DNA from 4 places in the Cobetia amphilecti genome. Region 1 is predicted to be linked to each of the others. Evidence: predicted binding sites of a transcription regulator. Region 1 holds the regulator's gene; each other region holds the start of a gene.

Region 1 (3,904 bases):
CCGGCGCCGCGTCGTTGAGACAGCCTGTCGCAGAGCTGGCTTGTCGCTGAACTGGCTCGTCGCTAAGTTGGCTCGTCGCTGAAATAGCCGCAGCGTCGTCTGATTGACCAAACGAAACGCCCCGCAGTCGCCTCCTTTCGAGGTGGCTGCGGGGCGTTCTGCGTTGGGCTGGCGTCCGGGTCAGATCATCACGGAATCAGCACATCACTGGGCTAGCGCACTGCTGGCCTGGGGAGCGCTCGCCTGACAGGCTCGCTCGTCGGGGAAGTGACAGCGGAAGCGCGCACCCTCGCCGGGGTGGCTGTCGATCTCCAGATGGCCCTGATGGCGAATCAGCACATGCTTGACGATGGCAAGCCCGAGGCCGGTGCCTCCCGTGGCGGTGCTGCGGCCCTTGTCGATGCGGTAGAAGCGCTCGGTCAGGCGCGGCAGGTGGACCGGGTCGATGCCGTCCCCGTCATCTTCCACCTCGACCAGCAGGCCCTGGTCATCCGCCTTCCAGCGCAGGGTGATATGACAGTCTTCGGGGGTGTAGCGCACCGCATTGAAGACCAGATTCGAGATCGCGCTGCGCAGTTCCTGCTCCTCACCGCGCAGAGACAGGCTGGCATCGGCCTCGATGGAGAAGGTGTGGCGCCCCTGGGACAGGCCTTCGGCGTCGTCGCGGATATGGCCGAGCAGGGCGCTCATGTCGATGCAGCGACCATTGTCGGACAGCTCGTCGGTTTCCAGGCGTGACAGGGTCAGCAGGTCCTCGACCAGGTGCTGCATGCGGTCGGTCTGGCTCTGCATCTGGCCCAGTCCACGCTGCCAGCGCGGTGGCAGGTCATCGGCGTAATCGGAGTAGGTCTCGAGATAGCCTGCCAGCACCGTCAGCGGCGTGCGCAGCTCATGGGAGACATTGGCCACGAAGTCGCGGCGCATCTCTTCAAGACGATAGAGGCGGGTGACGTCACGCAGCATGACCAGACGCTCGTTGTCACCGAACAGGGTGATGGAGATCTGCAGCGTCAGGTTGTCAGACAGCGGCGACTGGAGCGTCAGCGGCTCGCGGTAGGCCAGCCGATTGAAGTAGTCGATGAAGACGGGGTCACGCAGATAGTTGGTGATGTGCTGGCCGCGGTCGTGGCTGGCCTTGAGACCGACCAGCTGCTCGGCAGCGCTGTTCCACCATTCCATGTCACCGTGGTTGTCCAGCATCACCAGGCCGTCGCGCATGGCCTCGGAGGATTCCTGGATACGGTTGAGGATGCTGCGCAGTCGCTCCTGAGCCTGACGCTGGCCCTTCTGGTAGCGGTAGAGACGATCGAGCAGGTCTCCCCAGACGCCATCGCCGGGCGGCGGCTCTTCATGGGGATTGGTGATCAGCCAGGTGTAGAGGCTCTTCAAGTGCTTGAGATGGACGAACAGATACAGCGAAAGACCCAGCGCCAGGCCCCAGCCCAGATGACCCAGCAGGCCACCGATCAGGCCGAAGCCACCGGCAAGGTAGCCGAGGCGCCATAGCTCGTTGGTCCAATAGCGCATGAATCCCTCAGGCCTGAGCGCTGAAGCGGTAACCGGTGCCGCGGACGGTCTGGATCAGATGCTGATGGCCTGTGCCCAGCGCCTTGCGCAGGCGACGGATGTGCACGTCCACGGTGCGCTCCTCGACATAGACGTTGCCGCCCCATACCTGATCGAGCAGCTGGCTGCGAGTGTAGGCACGCTCCTGATGCGTCATGAAGAACTGCAGCAGGCGATATTCGGTCGGGCCGACATCCAGCGAGTTGCCGTGGGCGGTGACGCGGTGGCTGGCCGGGTCGAGCATCAGGCCTTCGACTTCCACCGCCTCCTCGACTCCCTTGGGAGTGGTGCGACGCAGCACGGCCTTGAGACGGGCGACCAGCTCGCGCGGCGAGAAGGGCTTGGTGATGTAGTCGTCGGCACCGGCTTCCAGACCTTGAATCTTGTTGTCTTCCTCGCCCTTGGCGGTCAACAGGATGATCGGCAGCTCCGAGGTGGTCTCGTCACGCTTGAGGCGCCGCGCGAGCTCCAGGCCACTGGTGCCCGGCATCATCCAGTCCAGCAACAGCAGATCGGGCTTTTCATCGACGACGATGGCGTGGGCGTCCTGGGCATTGTCTGCCTCCAGCACGCGGTAATCCGCCATTTCGAGGGCAACGGCGATCATCTCGCGAATCGAGGATTCATCGTCGACAATCAGTACGGTCTTGGAGCTCATCGCTAGATCCCATGCAGCAGTCGGCGCACGCGCCAGAATGACAAGTCGATGACGATTACAACCCGCTTATATGACAACGAGATGACAACTGCCAGCATGGCAGCTTGCACGCAAGCCTGCCAGCCGCCTTGGAGGCGCGGCAGGCAGGCATGAACCGTGGGCTGGGGAGCAACAGAGGGCAGGGGTCGCTTTAGATTAAATAATACTAATGTTTATGCAGGAGTCAGCTCATCGGCCAGGTCGCCAGGGCGATACCGGCGAAGATCAGCAGACCCGTCCAATGATTGTTGAGGAATGCCTGGAAGCAGGGCGCACGCTCACGCTCACGGATCAGACGTTGCTGCCAGACGAAGGTGACGGCGGCAGCAGCCAGCCCCAGCCAGTAGAAGATGCCCAGCGCCAGCTGCAGGCCGATGCCGATCAACACCGCCAGCATGCCCAGCTGCAACAGGCCGATCATCAGCTTGTCGGCACGCCCGAACAGCACGGCGGTGGACTTGATGCCCACCTTGAGGTCGTCGTTGCGATCGACCATCGCGTAGGCGGTGTCGTAGGCCACCGTCCACATCAGGTTGGCCGCGAACAGCCACCAGCCGTAGGTCGGTACCTCCTCCAGCGTCGCGGCGAAGGCCATCGGAATCGCCCAGCCGAAGGCGGCGCCCAGCACCACCTGGGGCAGATGATGGAAGCGCTTCATGAACGGATAGCTGGCCGCCAGCAGCACGGCGACGATCGACAGCAGCACCGTGGTCAGGTTGGTGAAGCACACCAGCACGAAGGCGGCCGCGACCAGCCCCCCGAACAGCGTCAGCGCCTCGCGCTCCGAAATGCGGCCCGAGGTCAGCGGCCGGTCACGCGTGCGCTCGACATGCTTGTCCCAATGGCGGTCGGCGTAGTCGTTGATGACGCAGCCGGCGGCGCGCATCAGATAGACCCCGGCGATGAAGATCAGCAGGGTCGTGCGCTCGGGAATGCCATCTGCCGCCAGCCACAGTGCCCACAGGGTCGGCCACATCAGCAGCCAGGTGCCGATGGGGCGGTCCAGCCGTGTCAGGGCGAGGTAGTCGGCCAGTCTGGAAGGACGCGAAGCGGCGGAAGTGGATGACGCGGTCATCGGGGCTCCTGGGCGGGTGGTAGTGGGCAAGGGAAGAGAGGGATACGAGGCCAGTCGGGCGCAAGGCTCAGGCCAGCTGCAGCGCGTGCTGGAAGGCCGGTGTGAAGCCCTCCTGCACCAGCACCTTGAAGCGACCATGCGAGAACATCGAGCGGCGCATCCACAGGCTGGTGGTGCGGGCCAGCGGCCTGGGGCTCGAAAGCACCAGCGGGGCGCGGCTGACATCGATGGCGCTGCGGGTCAGGTCGGGCTGGCGAAACAGCCAATGGCCCAGCGAGCGCTCGCCCAGCGTCGAGAGGCGATGACCGTGGGCCAGGTCCAGCGCCGCCAGCGAGCGTGCGATCACCCATGGTGTATCGCCATGACAGAGTGCCACTTCGCGTCGCCAGACATGCCGGCGTGGGCCGATGCCCAGCAGGCGTGCCTCATCCAGCCGCGCGGGGCCGGTGTCCTGCAGCAGCAGGCGCACGCGCAGGCCCTGAATGGGCTGGCCATCGCGTTCATCCTGCTGCTGCATGGCGCTGGCAAGACGCTGGGTCAGCGAGTCCGTCGAGGAGAGCCACGCC
Region 2 (3,904 bases), 220 kb from region 1:
CGAACAGGCGCTCCGCTTCATGGGCGGCGCTGCCCGGCACGCTCTGGGCGACCGGTGCCCGTGCGCGCGCCAGCCCCTCATCATCCCCGTAATAGTGACGGTAGTAGCTGACGATCAGTGCCCTGGCGGCCTCCGGATAGCTGTTGGAGAGCGTGACCGGGCCGAACAGCCAGCGAATTTCGGGATGACAGCGCAGATAGGCGCCCAGCCCCTGCCACAGGTAATCGAGGCTGCGCCGCCCCCAGTAACGCGGCTGCACGAAGCTGCGCCCCAGCTCCAGGCCGTCCTGCATGCGCTCGAACATCTCGGGCGTGAAGCGGAACAGGGTCGGGCTGTAGAGCCCCTTCTCGCCATGTGCCGCCATGATCTTGCGTACCTCTCCGATGCGATAGGCACCGGCGATCTCGAGATCGGCGTCATCCCACAGCACCAGATGCCGGTAGTGAGCGTCATAGCGATCGATATCACGCCGCTCGCCGGTGCCCTCGCCGACCCGCCGGAAACTGATCTCGCGCAGTCGCCCGATCTCGCGCATCACGCTGGAGCCGGGGAAGGCATCGAACAGATAGATCTTCTTGCCGTCGCGGGTCTCGCCCAGCAGTTCACAGGGCGTCAGTTCCTCACGCAGCGCCTGGCGCTCCTCGGGATGGCCGATGGCCTTCTCGGTCACGAACAGGCCACGCTTGCCGCGCCCGATGCGATACAGGTGCTTGCGCAGCAGACGCGTCTTGGCGTTGGTATTGAGGGCATCGCTGTCGAGGCGCTCCAGCGGGATCAGCTCGCCGATGCGCAGCTTGAGCTGCCGTTCGCGCTGACGAAACATCTCATGCGCCAGCAGAGGCGTGCCGAAGCTGCGGTTGATCGACGACAGCGCATAGAAGAGCGTCGAGTTGCGCCCGCTGACGTGGATAGGCAGCACCGGCGCGTTGGTCTTGCGCGCGAAATGCAGAAAACCCGACAGCCACTTGCCATCGCGTGGCCCGGTCGGGCCTGCACGCGAGACCTCGCCGGCCGGGAAGATGATCACGGCCTCTTCATTCATCAGCGCATCGCAGATCTGACCACTGCTCTTGCGATAGCCACGGCGACTGAGGTTGTCCAGCGGCAGCAGCAAGGGGGCCAGCGGCTCGACCTTCATCAGGATGTCATTGGCGACGATCTTGACGTCGCGGCGCACTTCGCCGACCAGCTTGAGCAGCGCGAGGCCATCCAGTGACCCCAGTGGATGGTTGGCGACGATGACGACACGCCCGTAGGCCGGAATGTTCTCGCGCTCCCGCGAGGACACCGAGTAGCCGAAGGAGAAGTGATCGAGCACGCGGTCAATGAAGTCGAAGCCGCGCTGGTCCGAGTTCTCGCCGAGGAAGGCATTGATCTCGCCCTCGTGTACCAGGCGCCGCAGCATGGCCAGAGCTGGCCGTCGAATCAGCGGGTGACGTTTGGCAAAGGCAGGATACTTGGCAGCGATGACGCGGGCAGTATCGATCATGCTCTCTCCTTGGCCGCACGGAGTGCGGAACGCGATGTCTGGATCATGGGGCTTGATATCACGTCAGGTTCGCGCCACTTCATGACAGATGCGTCACAGTCCCCGTACAGTGAGATGACAGTCGCCCACGTGGTCCGCGGCCGATGCGCCCCGGCACAGATATCATCCGCGTACGAACAGGCAGCGCGACTGCCACGCCAAGGAGAGAGCGAATGTTTGCGATAGCCGTCGAGAATGAATCACTGGTCTGGCAGGAAACCGAGGCCCCGCACGGGATCGCCTCGGATGAGGTGCGTATCGAGGTGGCCTGGGCCGGCGTCAACCGCGCCGACCTGATGCAGCGTGCCGGCCAATATCCGCCCCCCGAAGGTGCCAGTCAGATCCTGGGGCTGGAGGTCAGTGGCACCATTCGTGAGGTCGGCCGCCACGTCGAGCGCTTCAAGGTCGGTGATCCGGTCTGTGCGCTGCTGTCCGGTGGCGGCTATGCCGAGGAGGTGGTCGTCAACGCCCTGCAGGTGTTGCCGGTGCCGGAGGGCTATAGCCTGCGAGACGCCGCCGCCCTGCCGGAGATGTTCGCCACCGCCTGGCTGAACCTGTTCATCGAGGGCAACCTCAAGCACAAGGAGCGCGTGCTGCTGCACGCCGGTGCCAGCGGCATCGGTACCACCGCCATCCAGTTGTGCGGGCTGTTCGGGCATCCGTGCTTCGTGACCGTCGGTAGCCAGGAGAAGCTGGAGACCTGCCTGCGCCTCGGCGCGGATGCCGGCTGGAATCGCCACGATGGCAGCTTCGTCGAGGCCGTGAACGACTGGGGTGGCGCCGACATGATTCTCGACCCGGTGGGCGGCGGCTATCTGGCCGACAATCAGCAGGTGCTGAAACAGGATGGCCGCATGGTATTGATCGGCCTGATGGGCGGGCGCATGGATGAGCTGGATCTGGGTCGCATGCTGATGAAGCGTCAGCGCCTGATCGGCTCGACCCTGCGGTCGCGCTCCCCCGATGGCAAGGGCATGGTACTGGATGCGCTCTACGTGCATGTGTGGCCACGCCTGGCACGGGGTGAGCTGCGCCCGCATATCGACAAGAGCTGGCCGATCCAGGAAGCCGATGCCGCGCATGCCTATGTGCAGGACAACGCCAGCACCGGCAAGGTGTTGCTGGCGGTGACGGGCGCCTGAGCCTCGTCATGGCGCTGATGACATCAGCATGAAAAAAGCACCAGCATAAAAAAGCGGCAGCCCAGTGGGCTGCCGCTTTTTTGGCTTTATTGGCGCTATCTCGTGCTCACTGCTCCGCCTGACAACACCCGGCCTGACAGCAGTGTCGCTCATGCCGCCAGGCGTAGACCCCGAGGCATCCGGCGGAGGCTTATTCGCTTCGCCCGATCGACTGGGCTTTCTGCCAGGTGAGTTGCAGCAGACGGGCGTCATCTCCGGCGCGATGGCGCTGGATGCCGCCCTCGGCGATCACCGCTTCCTTGAGCTCCGCCCAGCAATTCAGTTGCTCCTCATCGAGCAGCCGCCTGAGCGCCTCGAGACGAAAGCGCGGCAGCATGCCGGCATGATAGAACAGCAGCGAGAGCCAGGTATTGTCGTAGCCCCAGCTGTCGCTGTAGGCGATTCCGGCCTCACCCAGCTCATCATTGACCCACTGCGCCACCTCACGCACTGGCCGCCCTTCGCGTGCCAGCCGTGCCCGTGAGATGCCGTGCAACAGCTCCGCCTTCGGGTCCCAATGCACCCACTCATCAAGAGGCTGTATCAGGAAGGCGCAACTGCTGCCGTCGGCACGCGCCAGCCCGATCTCGATCGGATAGCTACCACGGCCAAAGCCGGAGGCTTCAATATCGAGCAGAATAGGCAGCGTCACACGAATCTCCCAAGGTATCTCAGGCAGACAGGGCCCGGGCGAGAAGAGGTTGAATGTCCTCAGGTTACGGGAATTGCCCCCTGCTTGGCGAGTCCTGAGCGTGACGCTGTCAACGCAGGCATCAGGTCAATCTGCTCCATCACGCTGGCATCACGTTCAAGAGACGCGCGCGGGAGGGCCAGAGACGACAACGCCCTCACGAAGAGGGCGTTGTCAGTGGCAGCGAGGGCAGTACAGCAGCTGGTACATCAGGTCAGTACATCAGCTCAGTGCAGGTCTGCCTCACCACCCGTGCGGGCGTGGGCTTCCCACTGCTCGGCCTTGTGCGGGCAGACCGCCAGACCGAGGGAGCCTTCACGATAGGCACGCGCCAAGCGCTGGGCCGCGAGAGCATGGCGGCACTCGGCGGCACGTGCGTACCAGGTCACGGCCTTGGCCGGATCGCTCTGATACTGGGCACAGCCATACTCATAGATACGCGCCGCCTGATACTGGGCATGCACGTCACCGGCCTGTGCGGCCTTGATGACGAAACGCGCGCCC
Region 3 (3,904 bases), 240 kb from region 1:
CATATTCACGTGCCAGCTTCTCGAGGATCGGCGTCAGGACGAGGCAATGCTCGCTCTGCGGCGACCAGCAATCCAGCAGTACCGGCACTTGCTGTGAGGCTTCCAGCACCTGCTGAAGATTGCTCATGTCCACATCGATGATGTAGGTGTTGGCGTCTTCTGCCTGGCGCGGTGCACTGGCGGCACCGCCGCCGACCACCCCTTGTGGCTGGGCGGCGGTGGTGTCATTGCCGGTCAGTGGCTGGCCGGTATTGGGATCGATGATCATGGTGCATGCCCCGAAATTCTGTCTGCGATTCAAGGCTCGCGCGCGAGCCGGTTGGCCTGATGATGCGGCCCGTCGCAGTGGAGTTCAAGGCGCTGCCGGACACTTCCTCGCGCGAGCGTCCCGGGCGCATCGGTTCACGGCAGCAGGGTGTCGCCGGCCAGGCTGGCGATGCAGGCGGCTTCGCTCTCGCTGAGCGGCATCACGGACAGGCGTGCGCGGCGGACCAGGTGGCTGTCCGCCAGCTCGGGCCGGGCCTTCAGGCGCGCGATGGGCAGGGTGGTGCGCAGCGGGCGAAGGTAGCTCAGACGCGGGGCGACCCAGCGCGGAGGCTTGTCGGCATCGATGTCCGCCACCTGACGTGGGTCGAAGCCCTTGTGCTCGGGGTCACTGGCCGTCGGGTCGGGCAGGGCGAGTTCGCTGACGACGGCCAGTCCGACCACCGCAGGCACCTTGCAGCTGGAGTGCTGGATGAGCACGACATCACCGAGCTGCATCTCACGCAGGAAGTTGCGCGCCTGATAGTTGCGCACGCCATCCCAGAGCGCCGGTGATTCGCGGCGCAGGTCATCCAGCGAGAAGGCATCGGGTTCGGTCTTGACCAGCCAGTGGCGCATGCAGGCACTCCCTTGGGACTGACGTGATGAGTGTGAAGGGCCAGGTGTGAAGGGGCCCGGTGTGGATAGGGGTAGCCAGGCCCGAGAACCGGCTTCCTCGCCATCATCGCACAGGAATTTCACGCATACGAAAAAGGCCTGATGCATGGCATCAGGCCTTTCGAATTCTTGGTAGCGGGGACCGGATTTGAACCGATGACCTTCGGGTTATGAGCCCGACGAGCTACCAGACTGCTCCACCCCGCAACACTGGGTACTGCCTTTGCTCCAACTCTGACGCATCAGAGGTTGGTAGCGGGAACCGGATTTGAACCGATGACCTTCGGGTTATGAGCCCGACGAGCTACCAGACTGCTCCATCCCGCAACATCACGTTGGTGTCTGACCGGCAATTGCCTGATAGGCAACGACTTGTCAGTGGTAGCGGGGACCGGATTTGAACCGATGACCTTCGGGTTATGAGCCCGACGAGCTACCAGACTGCTCCACCCCGCATCAACGTGGGGCGTAGTATAAGGATATACAGTGCTGCGTCAACCGTTATCCCGTAATTGACGCAAACTTCTCGTGTCCGGTGAGTCGACACCAACCCGTCTGCGTACCTCGAGCGATAATCGGCATCTTGTGTGAGAGATCTGCTACATACATTCCCGCTGCATCCTGTCCATACTGAGGAGGACGCGCCTCGCGCAGGCGGATGGCAGGCGTCACAGAGTGCACGATTGTCATCAGGCTGTTAGAGGCGCGGGTCATTGTTGTCGTTGCAGGCATTCTCGTTTTCTCAGGGCGGGGGTGTCCGCAGATTCGCCAAGCTGTGCCCAAGCCAAGGACACAGGACGTTCCAGGATTAGGGAGACACAATAAGATGACACAAACAGCACCCGTCGCATGGGTTACCGGTGGTACCGGTGGCATTGGTTCCGCTATCTGCCGCGAGCTGGCGAACCAGGGGTATCAGGTAATTGCGGGTTACAGGAACAAGGAAAAGGCAGAGGGGTGGCTGTCGGAACAGCGCGCTGCCGGGTTCGAGAACATCGCACTGTCCGGCATCGAGCTGGACAACTTCGAAGCCTGTCAGGCAGGCGTCAACGAAATCCGCGAGCGCTTCGGCCCGATCGCGGTTCTGGTCAACTGCGCCGGCATCACGCGTGATACCTCCATGCGCAAGATGAGCTATGAGCAGTGGCGCGAAGTCATCAACTGCAACCTCGACAGCGTCTTCAACACCTGCCGTGCCGTCATCAATGACATGCTGGAGCACAAGTACGGCCGCATCGTGAACATCTCCTCCATCAATGGCCGCAAGGGCCAGTTCGGGCAGGTCAACTACTCGGCCGCCAAGGCGGGCATGCATGGTCTGACCATGGCGCTGGCGCAGGAAACCGCGACCAAGGGCATTACCGTCAACACCCTGTCACCGGGCTACATCGCCACCGACATGATCATGAAGATCCCCGAAGAGATCCGTGAATCGATCCGCGAGACCATCCCGGTCAAGCGTTATGGTCAGCCGGACGAGATCGCACGTGCGGTCGCCTTCCTGGCCGACGAGAAATCCGGCTTCATCACCGGTGCCAACCTGGATATCAATGGCGGCCAGTTCATGGGCTGATGCTCTGCGCTAGCGCGAGCCAGAGCAGGGTTGGCACCCGGCCCCGCCTGGCGAGAGAATGAAAAAGCCCCCGTCTCTATCGAGACGGGGGCTTTTCGTTGCCATGACTTCAGTCTTGCGAGCGCGTCGTCACCAGCTCAAGAGCACTGGCTCAGTGATTGAACAGCGCATCGAAGCGCGGCAGTTCGGTCTGCCAGGCGTCCCAGTCCAGCGGACCGTTGGCGAGCAGCGCATCCAGCACCTCATCCAGCTCTTCTTCACGCTCCATGCGCTCACCCAGCTGCTGGTTGATGCGCGCGACCTGCACTGTCAGGCGGCGTGATTCATCTTCGCTGCCCAGCGGGGCCTCGAACAGAATGGCCAGGTGGACACGCAGCTCGGCCAGGCGCTCGTTGGCGGCGCTGCAGTTGCTCGGCAGGGCCTGGCGCATCTGGTTGCGCGCCGCATTGGCCTGACGGCTGTTGTCGTCGAAGGCCGAGGTGTTCGGCAGCTCGACATCCTGCACGTCGCCGTTGCGCGCGCTGGCATCCGCCACGGCGTGCTGTTCGAGCAGATCACGCCATTGCTGCCATTCCTCGCGCAGCTGCAGGGCGTGCAGTTCATCCAGACGCTGCTCACGACGCTTGAGAATGCCGGTCCAGCGACGACGCATGCCGTCGCCCCGCTTGCCGCGCGGCAGCGGGCCAAGGGTGTCGGCTTCCTTCAGGGCGTCATCGAGCAGGGCGGCGTCTTCCAGTGTCTCCGGCTCCCAGCTGTCGAGGCGTTCGATCAGCGCCTGCCACTGATCCAGGCGTGCCTGCTCGCGGCTGTCGCGGTCTTCGCGGTCCTGATCGCGTGCAGCGAAGATACGGTCACACGCCGCGCGGAAGGCGGCCCACAGGCGTTGCTCTTCGCCCTTGGGCGCGCGGCCCATCTCGCGCCAGCGACTCTGCAGTGCCTTGGCCTGCTCGGCGCGTGCGCGTGCCGGCGAGTCCTCATTGGCCAGCGCCTCGACGGCGTCGACCAGTGCCTGCTTGGCGGCGGCGATCTGGCCCGCGCGGCTGTCGATCAGCCCCTGCAGTGCCGTCAGTGCCTCGCCGAAGCGGTGCGACAGCTGGCGACCGGGACCTGCGGGCACCGGCGTGTGGCGACGCCATTCCTCACGGGCGCGATCACGGATCTGGCGCAGGGAGTCGGGGTCGGCATCGTCCATGGCGTGGCCGTTGAGCGATTCGAGCTGCTCACAGAGCGCTTCGCGCATGGCCAGATTGTGTTCACGCAGCTGCTTGCGCGATTCGCGGTAATCCCGCAGGCGCAGCTTGATGGCGTCAGAGGCGGTGCGGAACGCCTGGCTGGCATCGCGGCTGGCGGCCGCATCACCCAGCTCGCGCCATTGCTGAATCAGCTGCTGGTGCTGGCGGTCGCGCTGCT
Region 4 (3,904 bases), 1.9 Mb from region 1:
TTGGCATCTCGAGCGCACCGGGCTCGATGAACAGGTGGCAGACGCGGCCGCCACGGGTCAGATGATTGCTGTGGGGCAGGTTGCCGGGAATCCAGACCCCGCTGTGCGGCGGCACCATCCACAGACCTTCCGGTACGCGACTGGTCACCACGCCATGCAGGGCGATCACCAGCTGTCCCTTGCGATGCTGGTGGATCGGCACCTCCATCACCTGCTGGCCGGTCTCGACATGCAGGGCGCTGGCCGGAATCTCGTAGATGTCCGGGTCGTGCTCGCAGACGCTGCTGGAGAAGGGCACCTGATCGGGGCCGCGGGTGCTGACCCCGGGCGATGGCGGTAGAACGGGTGTGGTCACTGACATAGCGGCTCGCAGATTGTCTGATTTCAGTGATCTGATGTCATGATGGCTCAATTCTGCAGTGGGCGAGGGGATTAAGCTAGCCTCACTCTGTGTGCGGACTCATCTCTTGGGTGTCGTCCCGCCATTACCCCGTTTCACGATCGCTGCGAGCGCCTCATGACTGAACTCTGCCACTCATCTCCTGTCCGGCGACTGAGCCATCCGGCCGTATTGATCGCCGGTATCCTGTTGATCGCCATGAACCTGCGTGCGCCCTTCACCAGTATCGCGCCACTGCTGGAGCGCCTGCAGGCGGCGCTGGGCTTCAATGCCACGGCGGCTGGCCTGTTGATGATTCTGCCGCTGCTGGCCTTCGTCGTCGTCTCGCCCTGGGTGCCGCGCCTCGCCAGAGGTCTCGGGCTTGAACGCAGTCTCTTCCTCGCCTTGGTGACGATCGCCGCGGGCATCGTGCTGCGGGTGCAGGGCAGCATGCTGGCCCTCTATCTGGGTATCGGCCTGATCGGGGCGGGCATTGCCGTGGGCAATGTGCTGCTGCCCAGTCTGGTCAAACGCAGCTTTGCGCAGCATGTCGCGCTGCTGACCTCCTGCTATGTGCTGACCATGGGCATCATGGCCGCCATCGCCTCGGCGCTGATGGTGCCGTTGGCACAGGGCAGCAGCGCTGGCTGGCAGTACGCGATGCTCATAGTGGTCGTTTTGCCATTGGTGACGATGGGGGTGTGGTGGCCGCAGTTGTCACGTCGCTCCCTGCCGGCGGCGGCGAAGGAAGCCGAGAAGGGTGCCGAGAAGGACGTCGAGAAGGGTGCCGCGCGGCCGGTGCGTCAGGCAGCCGTGTGGCATTCGCCACTGGCCTGGCAGGTGACGCTCTTCATGGGCATCAATTCGCTGCTGTTCTATACCGTCAACAGCTGGCTGCCGAGCATGCTGGCGGACAATGGCTTCTCAGCCGAGAAGGCGGGCTCGTTGCATGGTCTACTCCAGCTGGCTTCGGCCTTGCCGGGATTGATTCTGGTGCCCCTGATGCCGCGCCTGAAGGATCAACGCCTGATCGCCTTCGCGACGCCCTGCATGTCGCTGGCGGGATTCATCGGGCTATGGCTGATGCCAAAGTGGGCACTGGTGTGGGTGCTGTTGCTGGGCGCGGGCTCCGGGGCCAGCTTCATTCTCGCCTTGTCATTCATGGGGCTGCGGGCGCGTGATGCCATGCAGTCGGCTTCACTGTCGAGCATGGCGCAGACGCTGGGCTATCTGCTCGCGGCCATGGGGCCGCCGCTGATCGGCGCGCTCTACGATATGCAGGGCAATTGGCAGCTGGCACTGATGGTCTGCGCCGTCCTCAGTGTGCTGATGGCAGGTGTCGGCTGGCTGGCGGGCAGAGACCGCCAGTTGCCTGAGGCGTCGGCATCTGAATAATGGAGCGCTGCCCCCAAGGGGCACTGGCACATCCCCCCATGACAAGGAAGTGAGAGATGGCGAATGCTTCATCGGCTAGCGAAGATCAACGGGCGTCTGACTCGCCAGCTGTTGCGCAGCACCCCGGACGTCGGCGCAAGCCGCCTTTGCGGGCAGCCATCCTTGGCCTGGCCAGTCTCGGAGGTATCTTCATGATCGTTCAGCCAGCCAATGCCGCGACGCTGTCACTGCGCGTGATCGAGACCACCGACATCCACGCCAACGTGATGGATTACGACTATTACAAGGACCGGCCCAGCGTGCGCATCGGCCTGGTACGCGCGGCAGGTCTGATCAAGCAGGCGCGTGCCGAGGTAGCCAACAGCGTGCTGCTGGACAATGGCGACCTCATCCAGGGCAGCCCGATGGGCGATTACATGGCGGCAGAAGGTCTCGAGGAGGGTGATGTCTTCCCGGCCTACAAGGTCATGAATCAGCTGGATTACGATGTCGGCAATATCGGCAATCATGAATTCAATTACGGGCTCGAGTATCTCGAACGGGCGCTGTCCGGCGCGCAGTTCCCCTATGTGAACGCCAACCTGCTGGACGCCACGACAGGCGAGCCGTACTTCACGCCCTACCAGATCACCGCCCATGCCTTCACCGACAGTGAGGGCAACGCTCAGACATTGAAGATCGGCTATATCGGCTTCGCACCGCCGCAGGTGATGACCTGGGACCGCAAGCACCTCCAGGGCCGCCTGACGGCCGAGGACATCACCGAGAGCGCCAGGCGCTGGGTGCCCGAGATGCGCCGGGCGGGCGCGGATGTGGTGATCGCCATCCCGCACTCCGGCATCTCGACCGACCCCTACCGGGTGATGGCCGAGAATTCGGTGTATTACCTCTCGCAGGTCGAGGGCATCGATGGCATCGCCTTCGGGCATGCCCATGCCGTCTTCCCCAGCGAGGAATTCGCCGAGGTACCGGGGGCCGATATCGCCAGGGGCACCCTCAATGGCGTGCCGGCGATGATGCCGGGGCACTGGGGCAGCCATGTGGGCGTGATGGATCTCGAACTGAGCAATGCCTCGGGCCAGTGGCGGGTAGTGAGCGGCCAGACAGAAGCCCGCCCTATTCAGGTAGGGGGCGAGGCGCAAGTGGCGGAAGATGCCGAACTGGCGGCGCTGGTCGATCATGAGCACGACGCCACGCGCGAGTACGTCAATCGCAGCATCGGACGCGCCAGTGCGGCGATGAAGAGCTATCTGGCGCTGGTGCAGGACGACCCGACGATCCAGATCGTCAATCGCGCCCAGGCCGATTACGTCAAACGCTTCGTCGAAGGCGACCCGGACCTGGAAGGCTTGCCGATTCTCTCGGCAGCCGCGCCGTTCAAGGTCGGCGGCCGTCACAATGATCCGACCCAGTTCACCGAGATGGAGGCGGGCGAGCTGAGCTTCCGCAATGCCGCCGATCTCTATCTCTATCCGAATACGCTGGTGGCGCTCAAGGTCACCGGCAGGGAAGTGCGGGAATGGCTCGAGTGCAGCGCCGGCCAGTTCCATCGCATTGATCCGGATCTCGCCACGCCCCAGCCCTTGATCAACTGGGAAGGTTTCCGCAGCTACAACTTCGACGTGATCGATGGCGTCGAGTACCGGGTGGATGTCACGCAGCCGGCGCGTTACGACGGCAATTGCGCGCTGATCGACGCCGATGCCCACCGTATTCAGGGACTCGCCTACCAGGGCGAGCCGGTCAAGGACGACGAGGTCTTCCTGCTCGCGACCAACAACTATCGCGCCTACGGCGAGGACTTCCCCGGCACCGGAGAGTCGCATATCGCTTTCGCGTCACCGGATGAAAATCGCAGCATTCTGGCCCAGTACATCTCGCGCCAGACGCAGCAGCAGGGCGCGGTGGACCCCGCGGCGGATCACAACTGGCGGCTGGCCGCGATCGACACCGATACCCCGCTGGACATTCGCTTCACCACCGCCCCCGGCGAGGATGCGCAGCAGTTCATTGATGCCCAGGCGGTCTACCCGATGACGTTGGTGGATCAGGACGAGATGGGCTTTGCCCGTTATCGCGTCGGGCTGGACCGGATGGAATAGCCAAGGCAGCACATTGTCGAGCACGTCG

The links. The regulator PhoB, encoded in region 1, activates phosphate uptake and scavenging genes when phosphate is short. The targets are predictions, from matches to a motif close to TGTCATANNNNTGTCANA.
Region 2: the regulator PhoB is predicted to act here: its motif matches at 1,570-1,587, upstream of R1T44_RS00235 (NAD(P)H-quinone oxidoreductase).
Region 3: the regulator PhoB is predicted to act here: its motif matches at 1,606-1,623, upstream of phbB (acetoacetyl-CoA reductase).
Region 4: the regulator PhoB is predicted to act here: its motif matches at 1,812-1,829, upstream of R1T44_RS09335 (bifunctional 2',3'-cyclic-nucleotide 2'-phosphodiesterase/3'-nucleotidase).

Annotation. Positions count from the first base shown of each region.
Region 1 is NZ_CP136695.1:272,879-276,782, reverse strand. It holds gene cysZ (sulfate transporter CysZ) at 1-18, shown strand, start outside; gene phoR (phosphate regulon sensor histidine kinase PhoR) at 205-1,527, opposite strand; gene phoB (phosphate regulon transcriptional regulator PhoB) at 1,535-2,224, opposite strand; gene ubiA (4-hydroxybenzoate octaprenyltransferase) at 2,448-3,338, opposite strand; gene R1T44_RS01220 (chorismate--pyruvate lyase family protein) at 3,406-3,904, opposite strand, start outside.
Region 2 is NZ_CP136695.1:49,476-53,379, forward strand. It holds gene R1T44_RS00230 (lysophospholipid acyltransferase family protein) at 1-1,489, opposite strand, end outside; gene R1T44_RS00235 (NAD(P)H-quinone oxidoreductase) at 1,702-2,670, shown strand; gene R1T44_RS00240 (3'-5' exonuclease) at 2,861-3,361, opposite strand; gene R1T44_RS00245 (tetratricopeptide repeat protein) at 3,628-3,904, opposite strand, start outside.
Region 3 is NZ_CP136695.1:33,187-37,090, reverse strand. It holds gene R1T44_RS00165 (tetratricopeptide repeat protein) at 1-268, opposite strand, end outside; gene R1T44_RS00160 (EVE domain-containing protein) at 403-882, opposite strand; tRNA gene R1T44_RS00155 (tRNA-Met) at 1,052-1,128, opposite strand; tRNA gene R1T44_RS00150 (tRNA-Met) at 1,172-1,248, opposite strand; tRNA gene R1T44_RS00145 (tRNA-Met) at 1,301-1,377, opposite strand; gene phbB (acetoacetyl-CoA reductase) at 1,748-2,494, shown strand; gene R1T44_RS00135 (DUF349 domain-containing protein) at 2,646-3,904, opposite strand, start outside.
Region 4 is NZ_CP136695.1:2,164,616-2,168,519, forward strand. It holds gene R1T44_RS09325 (helix-turn-helix domain-containing protein) at 1-361, opposite strand, end outside; gene R1T44_RS09330 (MFS transporter) at 518-1,774, shown strand; gene R1T44_RS09335 (bifunctional 2',3'-cyclic-nucleotide 2'-phosphodiesterase/3'-nucleotidase) at 1,966-3,876, shown strand.